Regions from separate parts of the Shewanella sp. SM32 genome, predicted to be linked through region 1. Evidence: predicted binding sites of a transcription regulator. Region 1 holds the regulator's gene; each other region holds the start of a gene.
The links. Region 1 encodes MetJ, which represses methionine synthesis genes. Its sites were predicted from a motif close to TAGACGTCTAGACGTCTA; they were not measured.
Positions count from the first base shown of each region.

Region 2: the regulator MetJ is predicted to act here: its motif matches at 2,053-2,070, upstream of metH (methionine synthase).
Region 3: the regulator MetJ is predicted to act here: its motif matches at 3,452-3,469, upstream of msrA (peptide-methionine (S)-S-oxide reductase MsrA).

Region 1 is NZ_JAKKRO010000023.1:51,217-56,441, forward strand. It holds gene nrfD (NrfD/PsrC family molybdoenzyme membrane anchor subunit) at 1-800, shown strand, start outside; gene L5M10_RS11440 (sulfite exporter TauE/SafE family protein) at 907-1,650, opposite strand; gene metJ (met regulon transcriptional regulator MetJ) at 1,785-2,099, opposite strand; gene metB (cystathionine gamma-synthase) at 2,312-3,475, shown strand; gene L5M10_RS11455 (bifunctional aspartate kinase/homoserine dehydrogenase II) at 3,487-5,225, shown strand, end outside.
Region 2 is NZ_JAKKRO010000063.1:1,792-7,016, reverse strand. It holds gene L5M10_RS19405 (ABC transporter ATP-binding protein) at 1-703, opposite strand, end outside; cobalamin riboswitch at 802-978, opposite strand; gene L5M10_RS19400 (histidine phosphatase family protein) at 1,200-1,925, opposite strand; gene metH (methionine synthase) at 2,195-5,225, shown strand, end outside.
Region 3 is NZ_JAKKRO010000008.1:81,778-87,002, forward strand. It holds gene L5M10_RS05250 (alpha/beta fold hydrolase) at 1-279, opposite strand, end outside; gene seqA (replication initiation negative regulator SeqA) at 578-1,120, shown strand; gene pgm (phosphoglucomutase (alpha-D-glucose-1,6-bisphosphate-dependent)) at 1,194-2,846, shown strand; gene msrA (peptide-methionine (S)-S-oxide reductase MsrA) at 2,960-3,439, opposite strand; gene astE (succinylglutamate desuccinylase) at 3,771-4,805, shown strand; gene L5M10_RS05275 (thiamine pyrophosphate-dependent dehydrogenase E1 component subunit alpha) at 4,968-5,225, shown strand, end outside.

The sequences.
Region 1 (5,225 bases):
GAGCTGAAAGCAGCATTCTTAAGGCGGCAGCCATTATTGGGCCTGTAGCAATTAGCTTAGGTCTAGCTTGCTTAGTGTTTGACTTAACCAAACCATTCCACTTTTGGCTGATCTTAATTCACTATAACTTCCAGTCTGTGATGGCAATCGGGGTGCTGGCGCTGCTGGCGTATTCTCCCTTAGCTTTTGCGTACGCCATTATTGTGCTGCGGGATGACTTACCAAAATGGGGTTTGGGTTTCCTAACACCTATCGCTAAGTTACTTATGCCATTTCGAAAGCTGATTGAAGTATTGTTGTTTGTCCTCGCCATTGGCGTAGGGGCTTACACTGGCTTCTTAATTTCGGCGATGAATGCCTATCCTATGCTCAACACTGCGGTACTGCCTGCGCTGTTTTTAGTGTCAGGTCTATCGGCGGGCGCTGCGGCAAATGCGGTACTGGCGTTGCTGATGTTTAAGACTGACAGCCACGACAAAACTTTAGTGAAGATGCACGGTTTAGAATTGCCTGTGATGGCGATTGAAATCCTGTTCCTGTTCATGTTGTTCTGCGCCTTGTACTTCAAGGGCGGCGCGGCGGCTGCGGCCTTAGCATCGTTAACTTCTGGGCTATGGGCAAGCGTGTTCTGGATAGGTGTTGTCGGTATCGGCTTTGGTATTCCATTGCTGTTTATGCTGTTACCCGCCGCGACTCGCCACACTAAGGGCGCGATGATCATGGTGGCTTGTGCGAGCTTAACGGGCGTACTCGCCTTAAGACACTTTATTGTGTACGCAGGGCAAAGCTATTTAAGCTGAGTGTAAGCTGGCTTTACATATTGATAGATAAAGAAAAAGCACTGGCAATGTCAGTGCTTTTTTATTGTTTGAATCGTGAGAAGGTTTGCCAGTATAAGCAGGACGCTTATTGGGGTAATAACTCGATAACCGACTTCACCGTTAGCACTAAGGCGCTGATACTGCACAGGACTAACGTCGCCATCTTTGTCTTCTCTTTATCGACACGGCCCACTAATCGTCCTGCGACTAAGTAACCTAAAATCACTGAGGGAAGCAGCATCAACGACAGCCACAGATGTTTTAATTCTAATAAGCCAGTGATCGCTAAAATGATCAATGCAATCATGGAGCTAAAAATGAAGAAGGCCGACAGCGCTGCGCGAAACTGCGAGGCATCTTTGCCTGCCAACAAAATCGCCATCGGCGGGCCACCAATCGCGGCGATATTGCCGAAGATCCCTGAAACCACGCCCGCACCGAAGAGGGTTTTCTTATTCACTGGCAGGCTGAATTTATACAGGCTGAGGATCACTGCGACAGTCACAATGGCGGCGATGGATAAACCCAGTATGGGTTGAGGCGCAAACAGCAACAGGCTCGCGCCGATAAAACCGCCGGGCACGCGACCTAGGAGCGCATATTGCAAGCCATTGAATTCTAAGTGACCGCGTTCACGCACTAAGGTCAGCAGGGCGATGGAGAAACCCATAGCAATAACAGGCGCAGGTACAAGTTGTGGATCGACGATATACAGCAAAGGACTGGCGACAACCGCAAGCCCAAACCCAATCAGACTTTGGGTTAAGGCGCCCAGAAACACGACCAGCGAGGCTAAGGCGAGTGTCTGTGGATCTATCATAGAAAACATAGGATTTCCTATATCCCAAACCACCTCAAGATAGTGAAATTTAAAGTTTGAAGTCGCTTGGGTATAAACAAAAAGGGATCGTTAACGATCCCTATTGATGAGCACTGTGATATGACTTTGAAAGCGACGAGTCGCTATTCCATGTCTTCCCACTCGATTCCCATTTGATCCATCAACAACTTGGCTTCGGCGGGAATGCTGTCTGGGTTATCTTTTGACAGATCTTCATCGTTGGGCAATGGCTGGCCAGTGTAGGCGTGCAAAAATGCCTCACACAACAGCTCGCTGTTGGTGGCGTGACGCAAATTATTGACCTGACGACGAGTACGTTCGTCCGTGAGGACCTTAAGCACTTTGAGCGGAATAGACACAGTAATTTTTTTTACTTGTTCATTCTTCTTGCCATGTTCAGCATAGGGGCTGATGTATTCCCCATTCCATTCAGTCATTGACTCACCTGTTATAACGCTAAATTCGGGGCAGATTTTAAACCCTTACAAAGAACAGTCAAATTATTGCTACTATTTCTTTGTGATTGCAAACAGATTTCTTTATGTTCAGACGTCTAAACGTCTTCACGCCTATTGACGATGGCGTTGGGCTTAGGTACATTTAGACGTCCAGACATCTCTATCAGTCTATCGAATTTAGGAGTCCACCCATGGCAGAGCGTCAATTAGCCACACTGGCAGTGCGTCAGGGTATCGAAAGCGATACTCAATATGGCGCAGTTGTGCCACCGATTTATTTGTCGACTAATTACGCCTTCGATGGTCATAAAAATCCCCGCGAATTCGATTACAGTCGTTCAGGCAACCCAACGCGCTGCATTTTAGGCGAAGCATTAGCGCAATTAGAAAAGGGTGCCACTGGCATAGTGACGTGCACTGGCATGGCGGCCATCACCTTAGTGACTACTTTGCTCGGCCCCGATGACCTATTAGTTGTGCCCCATGATTGCTATGGTGGTTCCTACCGTTTATTTACCAACTTGGCGAAGAAAGGCCAGTTTAAGCTCATTGTGGTCGACCAAACCGACAGCCAAGCGTTAGCCGCCTCCATTGCGCAGAATCCTAAGATGGTGTGGCTCGAAACCCCATCGAACCCGTTATTGCGTGTGGTGGATATCGAAGCTATTGCTAAGGCGAGCCATGAGGTCGGCGCGCTGGTGGTGGTCGATAACACCTTTTTATCGCCGATATTGCAACAACCCCTATTGTTAGGCGCGGATATCGTTATCCACTCCACCACTAAATATATCAATGGTCACAGCGATGTGGTCGGCGGCGCAGTGGTCGCCAAAGACGCGCAAATCGGCGAAAGCTTACATTGGTGGTCGAACACTCTAGGCTTAACGGGGTCAGCCTTCGACAGTTATCTGACCCTGCGCGGCCTGCGTACCTTAGCGGTGCGTATTCGCGAGCATCAAACCAATGCCCAGCGTATTATTGAGGTATTAACGCAAAGCCCTGTGGTGAGTAAAGTCTATTACCCAGGGCTTGCGGATCACCCAGGCCACGCCATTGCGGCCAAGCAACAACAGGGCTTTGGCGCTATGCTGAGTTTTGAACTCAAAGGCGGTGAGGCCGAAGTCGTGGCCTTTTTAGGTGCACTCAGCTTATTTAGCGTGGCGGAAAGTTTAGGTGGCGTTGAAAGTTTAGTGGCCGTGCCCGCCACTATGACCCACAGAGCCATGGAGCCGCAGGCGCGTTTTGAGGCAGGCATTAAAGACACCTTATTGCGTCTATCGGTGGGTATTGAAGATGCCGCCGATTTAGTTGCAGATATTCAAGCAGGATTAGCCGCCGTTGCGGCTTGTCAGTAGAGGAATAATAGATGGCACGTTGTCACTTACATAAATTTGGTGGCTCCAGTTTAGCGGATGCCGATTGTTATCGCCGAGTCGCCCATATCCTGTTAACCCACGGTCATAGTGATGATCTCGTGGTGGTCTCTGCGGCGGGTAAAAGCACGAATTTCCTGTATAAATTATTAGCGCTGCGTGATGCGGGTCAGCTATGGCAAGAAGAATTACAAGTGCTGATCAGCTACCAACAGGGGTTGATTGAGCAGTTGTTGTCGAATGAACAAGCCCGCGATCTGCGTGAGCGTTTGGCCACTGATAAAGCGCAACTCATCAGCTTGTTGTCCTTAGATGAGCGCAATGAATACCAAATCAATCATGTGGTGAGCTTTGGCGAACGTTGGTCGGCACGTTTAATGGCGGCGCTACTGCGCGAATCTGGCGTGGCGGCAAGCCATGTGGATGCCTGTTCAATTTTAGTGGCCGATGAAGCCGCTGTGCCACAAATTCGGGTACAGGAATCCCGCGCTAAAGTACAAGCCCTATTAGCTGCGCATCCCAATGAACGCTTAGTGATCACAGGATTTATCTGCGCTAACGAGCGTGGCGATACCTTGTTACTTGGTCGTAATGGTTCAGATTTTAGTGCCAGCCTGATTGCTAGCCTTGCCGATATCGAGCGCGTGACCATTTGGACCGATGTGGAAGGGGTGTTCAACGCCGATCCTAATAAGATCAACGATGCCAAGTTACTGAAAAGCATGTCACTTGCCGAAGCCGATCGCCTAGCGCGTTTAGGCTCGCCAGTATTGCATTCGCGCACTTTGCAGCCGTTATTCAATACCGAAGTGAGCTTAGCGGTGCGTTCAAGTTATGCGTCCCACACCGACTTTACCTTAATCGCGCCCCACAGTTCGTCGGCGAGCGCACCTGTGGTGACTAACCTTAATGCTGTTGTGCTGTTCGGCTTTAAACTCACGGGTGAATTAACTCGTTTATTAGATCTATTGATCGCCGCGGGTTTAACGCCATTGGCCCATTGGACCTCTGCCCATCAAAGGGTTGAACTTGCCTATACCGCTGAGAATCAAAAACAAGTTCAAAGATTACTCGATGCCGAGGCAGAAGCATTAGGGATTAGTGATCAGCAGATCAATACAGATTTTGGTTTAGTCGCATTAGTAAGTGCCGACGCCGAACATTATCGTCGCAGTTTCGCCCGTTTACTGAGTCGTGATGCTAAACCTTTGTTTAGTGGTGACTTAAGTTTAGTGACGCTGGTGCCTCAGTCACAGGTGAATTTGTTAACGCAAAAGGTCCACCGTCGCTGCGCTGGGCCGCGTAAACGCATTGGTGTCTTGCTACTCGGTGTGGGCAACATAGGTGAGGCATGGATTGATCTGTTTAAGTCGGTTTCACCCTCATTGGACCATGAACTCGAAGCCAGTGTTGAGTTAGTCGGTTTAGTCAGTTCGAGTAAAGCCTTGATTAAATCCACAGGTATTAATCTTGCCGCGTGGCAGACTGAGTTTAATACCGATGCTACGCCTTGGCAGTACGAGCACTTGTTCGAGCAATTAGAGCAAGTTAACTGCGATGAGCTGGTGGCCTTAGATATCAGTGCCAGCGCTAGTTTGACGCTGCAATATCCAGAACTGTTCGAGCGTGGCATCCATGTGGTGAGCGCGAATAAACTTGCGGGCTCGGGTCCACTGCCTTTCTATCGAGAGTTAAAGCAGCAACTGGGTAATCGTCGTTTGTTTTGGCGCTA
Region 2 (5,225 bases), on a different contig from region 1:
CTTCCCCGTTATGGATCAACAACAAACTATCGCACAGGGCACTGGCTAAATTAAGATCATGAATTGAGGCAATCACGCTAATCCCAAGACTACGCACCAATTCGAGGATTTGAATTTGATAGCGCACATCGAGGTGGTTCGTTGGCTCATCGAGGATTAAAAGTTGCGGCTGCTGCACTATGGCGCGGGCAATCAAGGCGCGTTGCTTTTCACCGCCGGATAAGTGCTCATATTGTTGGTGCATCTTATGGCTCAAGCCAACTTTCTCTAAAGCCTTAGCAATACGCTCAGTATCACAGCTCGAATTGGTATCAAACATGCCCTTGTGGGGCGTTAAGCCCATGCTGACCAATTGCTCTGTGGTGAGGTCAAAATAGTGCGGTGTATCCTGCTGCACTACGGCGACGCGACAGGCAAACGCCTTGGGCGACAAGCGCTCAATATCTTGATCAAAAAGGGTAATTTTGCCCTGAGTCGGGCGAACAAACCGATACAAACAGCGCAGCAAACTGGACTTGCCCGCACCGTTAGGGCCAATCAACCCCAGCATCTGCCCCATTGGCAGCGTAAAGTTAATATCGGAAAGTATGGTTTTGCCATCGATACACCAGCTCAAATGACTCACATTGAGCGCGACTGACGGGCTCAATGATGGGTTAGTGTCATTCACGGGGCTATTAGTTTGGATTGCGGAAAGTTTCACCTAAGCGGCGCTCCTATCGAGTCCAAACCTGTATAAAAAAGGTTGTGCATATTGTCATCTGCTCCCTCGAGTCACCCGCTCGAGAACTAAGGCTGCACGCAGCGATAACAGAAATAGGCAGGTCTCCTGACTCGTAGGGAAGAAGATTCGAGATCTTTTTCACTACTCACAGTTGCGGGCACAGTTCGGGCTGACTGACGAGCAGTTCCCCGATTCCCTATTATGTTTGGGTTGATATGCTCTTTGTTAACAACGCCACTGTGAATTAAAACAACGGAGCGATTCGAACAAAGAGAGTCTATTCCCAACACCTATTTCTGCGACGTTATCACTCATTGCGCATGTAATACGCTATCTGGTTCAAACGTCAGGGAAAAGCATTATCCTACATCTATACCATTAGGCAATGCTGTTTAAATCAGAATATTTTCATGTCAGCTTATTCTCGCCAAACGATCACGCCTACATGATAGCGCCGAGATAGTGAAATAAGGCCTCAACACCTGCGCCCACTAGGCCAATCTAAACGCCAATAGCAGACACCCTGTTCATCTTGCAGCACATTAATGCTCACCACGGCCGCCACGGGTAAATCGAGTTGACTATAAAACCCCACCGCCCGTTCAACCCCTAGGGCACGCGCCATTAAGTGACGGATCACCCCGCCGTGGGTCACGACCCACACTTGAGTGGCTGGCATATTGTCAGCGGTTTCATTAACGGCACTGTTTTCATTACCCATTTTATGTGAGTCAAGGGTCAATCGTTCAAACTCGGCGGCGAGTATCTGGTCAATCGTCCCATTCACCCGCGACTCAAAACTTGCCATAGTTTCACCATTAGGCAGCGGAGTTTGCCAAGGGTTTTGCCAATACGCAGCTAAGCGTTCGCCCTCTTGTTGATACAGTTCATCGAGCCGACAACCGTCCCAATCACCAAAATCAATTTCCTGTAAACCCGACAAACACTGCGCCTGCAATGGCCTTGACTCAGATATCAGTGCCGCCGTCGAATGCAACTCGGCGGCAAAAGCGTGGGCAAAATCGGCGCAGCGGCGTGAAATCGAGCTATAAATCGCGCTACACACGCTGGCCTGTGACTCAACTGCTGCCGACATTTGTTGCCAACCCTTTTTACTCAAAGGCACATCCACACGACCCCGCAAAATAGCGCCGCCTTCACACTCACCGTGGCGTAACAATAACAACCGAACTTGTTTCATATATGCCTTTTTAGTTAGGGACTAGATGCTAGGAACTCAAGCCAAGTGCCTAAATTCTTGATTCTCGATTCTCGCTCCTAATGCCTTTGACTTTCATCTTGCCCTGACAATCATAAGTCGCGTATTATGGACGTCTATACGTTTAAATGTCCAAAGCAAATTTTTAAGAACAAGTATTCAAAAAATGTCGGCAGACGACAATAAAATGCACTTAGCATAACAATGGCCGATTTTTGGACTTAACTTAGCTGTATTTAAGGTAATTATTTATGACGATACCCTCAACCAAAGCCAGCCAAATATTAGCAGACATTCGCAAACAGCTTGCAGAGCGCATTCTGATCTTAGACGGTGCCATGGGCACTATGATCCAAGGCTACAAGCTGGAAGAAGAGGACTATCGCGGCGAACGCTTTAAAGATTGGCATACGGATGTCAAAGGTAACAACGACCTCTTGGTCTTGTCACAACCTCACATCATCAAACAAATTCACACCGACTACTTAAACGCCGGTGCCGACATCATTGAAACCAACACCTTTAACGCCACCACCATCGCCATGGCCGACTACGACATGCAGTCGCTGTCCGCCGAAATTAACTTAGTCGGCGCGCGCCTCGCCCGTGAAGCTTGTGATGAAGCCTTTGCTGCCACAGGCATTCCACGCTACGTCGCCGGTGTGTTAGGCCCCACTAACCGTACGTGTTCGATTAGCCCTGATGTGAACGACCCAGGCTATCGCAACGTCAGCTTCGATGAGTTAGTGACTGCTTACAAAGAATCCACTAAGGCGCTGATTGAGGGCGGCGCGGATATCATTATGGTCGAGACCATATTTGATACCTTAAATGCCAAAGCCGCACTGTTTGCGATTGAATCGGTATTTGATGACTTATTTGGTCAGCATTCTAAAGACAGATTGCCGATCATGATTTCGGGCACCATTACCGATGCCTCTGGCCGCACACTGACTGGCCAAACGACCGAAGCCTTTTACAATTCCCTTCGCCATATCAAGCCCTTATCTATCGGTCTTAACTGTGCACTTGGGCCAAAAGAATTACGCCCCTATGTGGAAGAATTATCCCGCATCAGTGAGTGTTATGTGTCGGCGCATCCGAATGCAGGCCTGCCGAACGAGTTTGGCGGTTACGATGAAACCCCAGAGGACATGGCGAACGTGATCGAAGATTGGGCGCGCGAAGGCATGCTTAATATTATCGGGGGTTGTTGTGGTAGTACGCCTGAACATATCCGCGTGATCCGCGAAGCGGTGAGCCGTCACGATCCACGTATTTTGCCAGACATTCCGGTCGCTTGCCGCTTGGCCGGTTTGGAACCACTGACTATCGACGCCCAATCCCTGTTCGTTAACGTGGGTGAGCGCACCAACGTCACAGGTTCGGCCAAGTTTTTAAAGTTGATCAAAGAAGGCAAGTTTGAGCAAGCGCTCGATGTCGCCCGCGAGCAGGTCGAAAGCGGCGCGCAAATCATCGACATCAACATGGACGAAGGCATGCTCGATGGCGCCGAGATCATGCACAAGTTTTTAAACTTGATTGCCTCTGAGCCCGACATCAGCCGCGTACCTATTATGATCGACTCCTCTAAGTGGGAAGTGATCGAAGCTGGCCTCAAATGTATTCAAGGCAAGGGCATAGTTAACTCGATTTCCCTCAAAGAAGGCGAAGCCAAGTTTATTGATCAAGCCACCTTAGTGAAACGCTACGGCGCGGCGGCCATTATCATGGCATTCGACGAGCAAGGTCAGGCCGACACTAAGGCGCGTAAAATCGAAATCTGTACCCGCGCCTACCGCGTGTTGGTCGATAAAGTCGGCTTTCCGCCAGAAGACATCATCTTCGACCCGAATATTTTCGCCATCTCCACTGGTATCGATGAACACGACAACTATGCAGTCGATTTTATTGATGCCATTAAAGCGATTAAAGCCACCCTGCCCCACGCGATGATTTCGGGCGGCGTATCGAACGTGTCGTTCTCGTTCCGCGGTAACAACCCAGTGCGCGAAGCAATTCACGCGGTATTCCTCTACCACGCCATCAAAGTCGGCATGGACATGGGCATTGTCAACGCGGGTCAGTTAGCCATTTACGACGATATCGATCCTGAGCTTAAAGTGCGGGTCGAAAACGTGGTGCTTAACTTGCCCTGCCCAGTGGAAGGCTCGAGCAATACTGAGCAGTTACTTGAAATCGCAGAGAAATTCCGCGGTGATGGCGCGCAGGTGGGCAAGAAAGAAGATTTAGAATGGCGCAGCTGGCCAGTAAGCCAACGCTTATCCCATGCGCTCGTCAAAGGCATTACCGAATTTATCGATGAAGATACCGAAGCCGCCCGCCAAGAAGCGAAACGTCCACTGGATGTGATTGAAGGCGCCTTGATGGACGGCATGAACGTGGTCGGCGACTTGTTCGGCTCGGGCAAGATGTTCCTGCCGCAGGTGGTGAAATCGGCGCGGGTGATGAAAAAAGCCGTGGCTTACTTAAACCCTTATATCGAGCTAGAAAAGGTCGAAGGCCAATCGAATGGCAAGATTTTGATGGTGACAGTAAAAGGTGACGTGCACGATATCGGCAAGAATATCGTCGGCGTGGTGCTCGCCTGTAACGGTTTTGAGGTATTCGATTTAGGTGTGATGGTGTCGGTAGAGCGAATTCTCGACGCCGTGAAAGAACACAATATCGATATCATCGGCATGTCGGGCCTCATCACGCCGAGTCTGGACGAGATGGTGCATAACGTGAAAACCTTCCACCGTGAAGGCTTAACCATTCCGGCGATTATCGGCGGCGCCACTTGCTCGAAAATCCACACTGCGGTGAAGATTGCGCCCCATTATCCTCATGGCGCCATTTATATCGCCGATGCGTCCCGCGCCGTGCCTATGGTGAGTAAGCTCATCAACAACGAGACTCGCCAAGCGACCATAGACGAAACCTATGCCGAATACGACGACATGCGCACTAAGCGCCTATCCCAAGCCAAGCGCAAAGAGATAGTCTCACTCGAAGCGGCCCGTGAAAACCGCTGCCAACACGATTGGGCCAATTACACCCCGTTCACGCCAAACGTGCTCGGTCGCCAAGTGTTTGATAATTATCCGTTAGAAGATTTAGTCGAGCGTATCGACTGGACACCGTTTTTCCGCTCGTGGGAACTGCATGGCCATTACCCTGAAATCCTCACCGATAAAGTGGTCGGCGTCGAGGCGCAAAAGCTGTTCGCCGATGGTCAGGCCATGCTCAAACAAATCATCGAAGAAAAGTGGCTCACGG
Region 3 (5,225 bases), on a different contig from region 1:
TAACGCCGTCGCCATGGCGATTTTACCCCCCATGGAGTGACCCACAATATGGGCGCGTTCAATAGCCAGTTCGTCGAGCAAGCTGATCATTGCAGTGGCGAGGCGAGGGTAGTCCATTTGATCCCAATGCTCACTTAAACCATGATTGGGCACATCGACACGAATAACTTGATACTGATTTTCTAATACTTGCCCTAGACCTTTGAGGTTATCTAGATTACCGAACAAGCCGTGGATCAAGAGCACTGCGGGTCCTTGGCCTGTAGAAACAAAGTTCATGGTGATTCCTGTTGGAGATTTTTAGCTTAGCGTGACGCGAATTGTGCCCTTAATGCCGTTGGCTTGACAAGTCAGTTGCTATTTCTATAGTGGGGGCGGCCAGTAACTTGTGTGCTTTTTCGGCAATTGTCGATTAACTGCTAGTTTGCTGTGCTATTTCCCGCACTTTTAGAATAATGGCGCTTTATCAGATTGATAGAGATAGATACACTGGTAACAGATCGCAATGATCTGCCCCGATCGCTGTGGTACACTTTTTTCGGTTAAGCCTGTTGAATAACAAAGGATAATTAAGGTTATGAAATATATCGAAGTAGATGAAGAGCTCTATCGTCATATTGCCAGCAAAACAGAACGAATTGGTGAGAGCGCCTCTGACATTCTTCGTCGATTACTCGGCCTGTCCGTCGATGCGGTCGAACAACCTCAGCCTTTGGCGATTAGCCAACCGAGCCTTGAAGCTGAACCTATTCAGCCCGTCGCGGCGCAAACAGTGCCAGCAGTGAATGATTTTAGTCGCTTAGTCGATGAACATCAGTTATCGCAGCAAAAAGGCGCAGTAGGTCGTTTTCTGTTTTTGCTCGAAAGTTTGTATCAATTAGCCCCAGAGCAATTCTCACAAATTTTGCAGATCCAAGGGCGCGATCGTTTGTATTTTGCTCGCTCTAAGGAGCAACTGCTCGAAGCGAGTGCTTCGGCTAACCCAAAAGAAATTGGTACAAGTGGTTTCTGGGTAACGAGTAACAACAATACCGCCAAGAAACGCACTATTTTATCGGAAGTTTTAGTGCAATTTGGTTGTGATGCGACAGTAGCAGCGGGTATCGCCGAGCGCGTTTAATCCGCGGATGAGCCAAGTTAGTACGACATTTTTCTACTTTTTCTAATTGTAATTGAGTGCAGGAGAGCCATCGGTGGCAATACATCAAAGGGCAGGACAAATCGCTAATCAGACGGATCTGGTCAATATTCCAAAACTGATGAGCCATTATTACAGCATCACGCCAAATATGGATGACGTACAACAACGCGTCACCTTTGGCACTTCTGGGCACAGAGGCTGCGCCTTCAATGGCAGTTTTAACCAACAACACATTTGGGCGATTACCCAAGCTGTAGTGGACTACCGTCAATCGGCAAATATCGATGGGCCGCTGATCCTTGGGATTGACACCCATGCGTTATCCTATGCGGCCTATTTGTCGGCAATTGAAGTGCTGGCGGCAAATAAAGTCACAGTGAAAATCCAACAGAACGACGGATTTACACCTACGCCAGTGGTTTCCCATGGGGTGATTTGCGCCAATCGCGAAGCCAATATTACGGGTGCTGCATTGTCCGATGGTTTGATCATTACGCCTTCCCACAATCCGCCTCAGGACGGTGGCATCAAGTACAATCCACCCCATGGTGGACCGGCCGAAGGTAATATCACGGCTTGGATTGAATCGCGGGCCAATGATTACCTGCGCCAAGCATTAGTTGGCGTGCAAAAATCAGCCTATGCCGATGCGCTGACTTCGGGTTATGTGCAAGCCATTGACTTGATTACACCCTATGTGGCTGATTTAGAAAATGTTATCGACATGCAGGCGATTGCCAACGCTAAGCTGCGCATCGGCGTTGACCCGCTCGGTGGTTCAGGGATTTTCTATTGGGCACCGATTGCCGCGCGTTATGGGCTCGATATCACGTTAGTTAATGATAAAGTTGACCCAAGCTTTAGCTTTATGCCGCTGGATAAAGACGGCAAAATCCGCATGGATTGCTCATCTCCCTACGCGATGGCCGGGTTACTCGCCCATAAAGAATCCTTTGATTTATGCCTTGGTAATGATCCCGACTATGACCGTCACGGCATAGTTTGCCCTGGTACGGGTTTGATGGATCCGAATCATTATCTTGCGGTCGCTATCGATTATTTACTGACACACAGACCAGATTGGAGCGATACCTTAGCCATAGGTAAAACCTTAGTATCGAGTGCGCTTATCGATAAAATCTGTGCTTTCCACGGCAAAAAGTTACTCGAAGTGCCAGTGGGCTTTAAGTGGTTTGTCGACGGTTTAGCCGAAGCCACAATCGCCTTTGGCGGTGAAGAGAGTGCTGGCGCGGCATTTTTACGCCGTGATGGCAGTACATGGTGCACAGATAAAGACGGCTTCATTTTAGGGTTACTTGCCGCAGAAATTCTTGCGGTGACAGGGAAAACCCCAGGTCAGCGTCACCGAGAGTTAGTAAAACAATTTGGCCAAAGTTTCTATAAGCGTATCGATAGCCCAATCAGTCTTGAAAACAAAGCCAAGTTTGCTTTGCTCAATGCTGACACCTTAAATGCCACTGTGCTTGCCGGTGAGACAATCGAAAACGTGTTAACCCATGCGCCAGGCAATAATGCGGCGATTGGCGGCATCAAAGTTACCACAGCTAATGGGTGGTTTGCGGCGCGTCCATCGGGCACTGAAGCGTTATTTAAAATCTACGGCGAAAGTTTTATCAGTGAGCAGCATTTGGCTGAGATCATCAAAGATGCGCAGGCATTAATTGATAAGGCGCTAAACGCTTAATGCAGCAGTAGGTTTATAAAGTATCAAAAAACAAACGCACTCAGATTTGAGTGCGTTTTTGTTTGTATCTAATTCAGCTGTGAGTAGTTGATCTAATACTGATTTGACTGTATTTAGTACTCGATATGACAACTCGGTAAGTTATTCTTATCGATGTAATTTTGGTGATATTCCTCAGCAACATGGAACTGTTGCAGTGGCACTATTTCAGTGACGATATGGCGTAATCCCCAACGGCCCGAGCGGGCAAAAGCTAACTTTGAGGCTTCTGCGGCCGCTTTTTGCTCTCGGTCGTGGAAGAAAATGGTACTGCGATATTGAGTGCCAATATCTCCGCCTTGCATGTTCAGACTCGTTGGATTGTGGTTTTTCCAAAATACATCGAGCAAGTCTTCATAACTGACAAGGGCGGGATCGAATTCCACTTGCACCACTTCGGCATGGCCCGTTTTGCCTTTTTTGACTTCTTCATAGGTTGTCGCCGCATTATTGCCGCCCATATAGCCGCAGGTGGCATTCGATACGCCGTTCACTTGTCTAAAAAAATACTCTACGCCCCAGAAACAGCCGGCACCAAAGGTTGCTAACGCCATAATTAAATCCAATAGAAGTCTAGATGGCTAAGGATTGTGATAAAACTTGAGTGCAAAAGCAAGCCTCAAGCTGGAATATTTATCATGGGAAATTCTTAGGGAATGTCCTGAGAATTTAACAATCAGCTTAGTTGAATGTCATTCCGCTTAAAACTGGGTCCTACGGCAATAAATGTCTGAGAACAGCACTAAAAACATGTGTTAGTATTGAAGCCGTTTTTTAGGTGCGAGTGAGACTAACCGCGGTGAGAAAAATGCTTAAGAGGTTATTTACTGCCAGCACTTATGTTATTGCGCCAATACTGTTACACACCATTATAAGGAGAATTCTGTGTTACAAGCTCTGTTAGATTCAAAGGATTTTTTAGCGCTCACCTTAGCCCATCCTGAACAGTTCGATGGCGAATTTTCATTTAACTTAGGCGATCATACTCAAGTGGAAGTGTGGGATACCGGTGTTATTGTTTTCGAACCAATACAGAATGAAGGAAAAGATATTGTGCTTTCCTGCGGTGTTCACGGTAACGAGACCGCGCCCATTGAACTCTGCAATAGCTTAATTAAACAACTTCTACAGCAAAAGATCATCGCAAAGCAGCGCACTTTATTTCTCATTGGTAACCCATTAGCGATTAATAACGGCACGCGGATTATTGACGAAAACATGAATCGTCTCTTTAGTGGTGAGCATTCCAATCCACCAGGGTTAGTGAACCCTGAGCGAGTACGCGCAAAAAAACTCGAAGCCTATGTCGATCGTTTTTATACTACGGTTGCCGATGGACGTCAGCGCATCCATTATGATTTGCACACGGCGATGCGCGCCTCGAAGCATGAAAAGTTCGCTATCTATCCCTACCGTCCAGGGCGCGCCTTTAGCGGCGAGCAAATTATGTTTTTAGCCGCAAGCGGCGTCGATACAGTACTTTTCCACCACGAACCGACCACGACCTTCAGTTATTTTTCCTCTGAACGCTACGGTGCCGATGCCTTTACCATTGAGCTTGGCAAAGTGTATCCCATGGGGCAGAACGACATGACGCGTTTTATCGCGACCCATGAAATGTTCATGCGCTTGATCACCGCTAAGCCGTTGGAGCTGGATGCATTTGATGCCGATAAGGTTAACTTGTACCAAGTGTGCCGCGTCATCAATAAACATTTCGATGATTTTGAATTTACCTTCGCAACTGATGTCGAAAACTTCAGATCTTTCCCGAAGGGCTTTGTTTTAGCGCGGGAAGGTGGGCAAGAAATTAAAGTGGAACATGAGTTTGAGTCTGTCGTGTTCCCTAATGCCAAAGTGCCTATTGGCAATCGCACTGTGATTTGCCTGATCCCTGCGGTGAATGCGGACGTGCGTTAGGCTTGTAAAGCAATATATACATGCGTGGCAGGGATAACTTGTGGTTTGAGCTATGCCAATGGTTGATAGGTAGTTTACGTTAACGTAATGTTCGTCGGGCATATTCGTATAAACAGACGCATCAAAACGCTTTGATGCGTAATGAGATAACAAGAGCACAATATGAGCAAAGCAACACTCAACACTGATACAGTGCACCGTGTCGGCTTCTTGGATAAGGCATCGCTACACATTCCTATCCTTCGAATTCTACAAGCCGACGGCACCACTTATGAAACCGCGGTTTTGCCTGTGATAGATGAAACCTTAGCCACTAAAATTTACGATACCTGTGTATTCACTCGGGTACTTGATGAACGTATGCTTGGTGCCCAGCGCCAAGGGCGCATCAGCTTCTACATGACCTGTACGGGTGAAGAA